Regions from separate parts of the Syntrophomonas erecta subsp. sporosyntropha genome, predicted to be linked through region 1. Evidence: riboswitches for the same ligand, from Rfam matches in the RefSeq annotation. Region 1 holds a riboswitch; the other holds the start of a gene.
The links. A riboswitch is a leader RNA that binds a small molecule or an ion and turns the genes downstream of it on or off. The one in region 1 is predicted to bind cyclic di-AMP.
Positions count from the first base shown of each region.

Region 2: linked by a shared signal. The riboswitch ahead of kamA (lysine 2,3-aminomutase) and the one ahead of eam (glutamate 2,3-aminomutase) in region 1 are both predicted to bind cyclic di-AMP.

Region 1 is NZ_AP042459.1:2,501,762-2,503,966, forward strand. Features, by position in the region: gene guaB (IMP dehydrogenase) at 1-505, shown strand, start outside; gene ACZ5Q0_RS12230 (MgtC/SapB family protein) at 506-934, shown strand; cyclic di-AMP (ydaO/yuaA leader) riboswitch at 978-1,108, shown strand; gene eam (glutamate 2,3-aminomutase) at 1,196-2,205, shown strand, end outside.
Region 2 is NZ_AP042459.1:932,006-934,210, reverse strand. Features, by position in the region: cyclic di-AMP (ydaO/yuaA leader) riboswitch at 741-875, shown strand; gene kamA (lysine 2,3-aminomutase) at 1,165-2,205, shown strand, end outside.

The DNA of each region.
Region 1 (2,205 bases):
TACAGCCGTTATGGACTGTGCAGGGGTAGCAGCTAAATATAATATTCCTATCATAGCCGATGGGGGTATAAAACATTCGGGTGACATTGCTAAGGCTATTGCTGCCGGAGCTGATGTTGTCATGTTGGGTAACTTACTGGCGGGTACGGAAGAAAGTCCTGGAGAAGTAGTTATTCTTCAGGGACGCAGCTACAAGGTATACCGGGGTATGGGGTCATTAGGTGCCATGGTGGAAGGTAGCAGTGATCGGTATTTCCAGGAGGATGCAAAAAAGCTGGTGCCTGAGGGTATTGAAGGAAGAGTACCTTATAAAGGCTATGTATCGGAAACCATATTCCAGCTCATCGGCGGACTAAGGGCGGGGATGGGATATTGTGGTGTGGCTAACATTGAGGGAATGAAAACCAAATCTAAATTTATACGTATTACTAATGCCGGTCTGACCGAAAGCCACCCCCATGATGTGTTTATTACTAAGGAGGCCCCTAATTATAGGGTGGTATAAATGTTATATGATTATTCCGGGCGGTTACTTATAGCAGGACTGGTAGGGTTGGTTATAGGAATGTTTAATAGTGACTCCAGAACTATCAGGCTCTTTACGGTTACCTGCCTGGGAGCAACTCTGGTTACCATAGTTTCTACGGAATTTTATAAAATGTATATAGGTCCGTGGTTTAGTGATCCTGGTAGGTTAGCAGCCCAGGTAATTTCGGCCCTGGGGTTTATTGGAACGGGATTAATCTGGGTTACTGAAGATCGGCGAGTAGAGGGTATGCCAGCTGCCACTTCCCTGTGGCTTACTTCTATAATGGGGATTTTAATTGGTGCAGGCCTAAAAAATGCTTCAGTAGCTGCTGCTTTTGGGGTGGTGTTAATCTACTGGATATTAAACGTTATAAATAAATGGCATAAAACGGGAAAGAACGATTGAAATGGTAAACGATTATTCGGTATAATATGGCTAGAACATTATTTATGTTCTGACGCTTAATCTGTAAATCCACAGAGCGGGGGACCCAAATTTGGGGTGAGTCAGGTTTACCTGAGGGGCTACCCTTGGCCCTAACCCGACAGCTAACTTCGTAAGCGTACTAAGGGAGGGTGATTTTATAATTGTACACATATGTATGCCAAAAAACCCTCCATTTTTATCATATAAAAAGGAGGGTTTTTTTTGACCAGGGAAGAGAGCATGAATCGTGATTTATCATTACAAAGGGCGGCTGAACTGAAACAACAGATTACTGATTATCTGGAGATTGAACCAGCATTGGAAACCGGTTTTCGCATGGCTGAACGTACCCGTAAAAACAAAGCCAGGATACTAGATTATTTTGGAGGAAATGAGGAAGATTGGGATAGCTGGATCTGGCAAATGAAGCATCGCATTTGTGATGTAGGGGTTTTAGGAAATTTTATTCCTTTAAGCAGGCAGGAAAAAATTGAATTACAGGAACTGTCAGCTCAGTTTCGCTGGGCGGTTTCTCCATATTATTTAAGTTTAATTGATTTTGCAAATTACCGGCAATCTCCCATATATAAACAAGCCGTACCAGATATTTGCGAAGCCCAGGATCAATCCGGTAATCCAGATCCTATGGGTGAGACTGTAACTAATCCGGCCCCCCGTGTTACCCGTCGCTACCCGGATCGATTGATTATTAATGTCACCAACCAGTGTGCTATGTATTGCCGTCATTGCCAGCGGAGGAGGAATTTCGGGGAACATGATGAGCATATTACTCGTCGGGAATTAGCCGAAGCTCTGGATTATGTACGTAAAAACCGGGAAATAAGGGATGTGCTTATTACTGGTGGTGATACCCTGATGCTTAGTAATACAATGTTGGAGTGGATTTTAACTGAACTGGATTCTATGGATCATGTGGAAATTAAGCGTATTGGTACTCGTGTTCTGGCAACCCTGCCCCAGCGGATAACACCGGAACTGTGTGCTATATTGGAAAAACATCCGCCTATTTATATTAATACTCAGTTTAATGCCCCTCAGGAGATAACCCCTGAAGCCAAAAAAGCTTGTGATAAATTAATTAAAGCTGGAGTAGTGCTGGGCAATCAGGCAGTTCTTTTAAAAGGTATTAATGATTCTGCTCATATTATGAAAAAACTTAATCAGGAATTGTTAAAGATTCGAGTTAAACCTTATTATATATTTCATGCTAAACAAGTGCAGGGAACTTC
Region 2 (2,205 bases), 1.2 Mb from region 1:
TAAACATTTAAGTTAAACCTTCTATTTTCGCTATAATCTAGGGGACAAGGGGACAAGTTTGCTGTCCCATCCCTAAAAAACCGAAACTGTGGTCTTACGAAATTCATCCTTTCATAATCTGCCCCGCAATTATTGCCGACTGTTTATGCTAATTCTGGGTATTTTCTTTAGTACCGCGTTCTGGTGTTGTTAACACTTTAATAGTCAATAATTGGGGACAAGTATATGGGACAGCAAACCTGTCCCCCTGTCCCCCCCTGTCCCCTTGTCCCCCTAACTTGACTTAAATTAACGTTTAGGTGATAATATTACAAGAACATTCCATTTTATGTAAAACCCTGCTGATACTGAACTTATCACTTTAAAATGTGATGTGATTACTACGTTATGGAAAGCTAAAAAGGAGCTCAATGTAAAGGACGATTAGATACTTTTCAGACAACCATTTACACCGAAAATCCGGTTAATTAACTTTATAAAACTGCCAGTGGCGGTATTATTTACTTTTCCGTAGTTTCCGGCATGTGGCTGAGCTTCTGAAGATGCTTGCAGTGGTATATTCAAGGTTATAAGACAGGTTAAAATGGATTTTGCCTATTTTGCCTTATAATAGGGAAGTATGTTCAGGTTTTTATACGACCAACTCAATAGAATATCTTTATTTGCAAAAGGAATAAGGCTTTTTATTGAGTTATACGTGGGACGACTTTGTTTAGGAATATTCCCGGTAAGTTAAAACAATTATATAAACGCTGAATCGCAAAAGCGAGCGGGAGAACCAACCTTTGGGGTGAATCCTGTTTAACACAGGTAGGGTTTAGTCTTTTTCGACCCGAATCCGTCAGCTAATTCCGTAAGCGTTGAGAAGAAAGAGCAGTTAATGCCACAGCTGTTGCTCTGTGGCATTTATTTATTCAGAATTCTTTTAACCATTTATATTTAGCAACTATCTTCCATATCTAATCAATGGTAGTCATTAAGATTTATGAATTCTTACCCAACTGCAATTTCGCCAACTTTTCCCCTCTGTATTGTGTTTTCATATGCATTATTAGGTTTTCTTCTTGCCGGGGACAGAAAGGAGACAAGATGAACACATCCTGTAGAGTGCCAAACTATTGTGCTGATATCAACCTGGCTGACTGGAATGACTGGAAGTGGCAAATGGCTAATCGTATTTCTACGGTAGCGGAACTTGAGCAAGTGATAAATCTAAGCCGGGAGGAAAAAGAAAATCTCCGTAAGGGCCTGAAAACCTTAAGAATGGCTATAACACCTTATTATGCCAATCTCATGGCTAAAAATGATCCAAAATGTCCGATACGCAAGCAGGCAGTGCCTAGCAGCAAGGAAACAAACATAAATCCAAACGAGACTAGGGATCCCCTGCATGAAGAAATTGACTCACCGGTAAAAGGACTTACTCATAGGTATCTAGATCGGGTATTGCTTTTGGTCACGGACCAATGCTCTATGTATTGTCGTCATTGCACCAGAAGACGATTTGCTGGCCAAACTGATCGGGCTTTACCAATAGAAGACATTAATAATGCCATTAACTACATCAAAGAACATCCAGAAATCAGAGATGTACTAATCTCTGGAGGTGATCCTTTCTGTTTGCCAGACAAAAGGATTGAATATATACTTAGAAATTTGAGAGCCGTAAAACATATTGAGATTATACGTATTGGTACTCGCACGCCGGTAGTTATGCCCCAGAGGATAACAGATGAACTATGCGCTATGCTTAAAAAGTATCAACCTCTGTGGATTAACACTCATTTTAATCACCCTAAAGAAATTACTCTCGAGTCTGAACGGGCCTGCAGTAAACTGGTAGATGCCGGAATTCCCCTAGGCAATCAAGCAGTTCTTTTAAAAAATGTGAATGATTGTCCATATGTTATAAAAAAACTAGTGCAAAGTTTGGTACGGATTAGGGTTAGACCTTACTATCTATACCAATGCGATCTTTCCGAAGGTATTGAACATTTTAGAACTTCTATAGCAAAAGGAATAGAGATTATCGAAATGCTGCGGGGTCATACTTCAGGACTGGCAGTTCCCACCTTTGTAGTTGATGCACCTGGTGGGGGCGGTAAAATACCGGTTGGTCCCCAGTATTTAATATCGAGATCACCGAGGAAAACCATTTTACGTAATTATGAGGGAATTATTTGCACCTACAGTGAACCAGAGGAT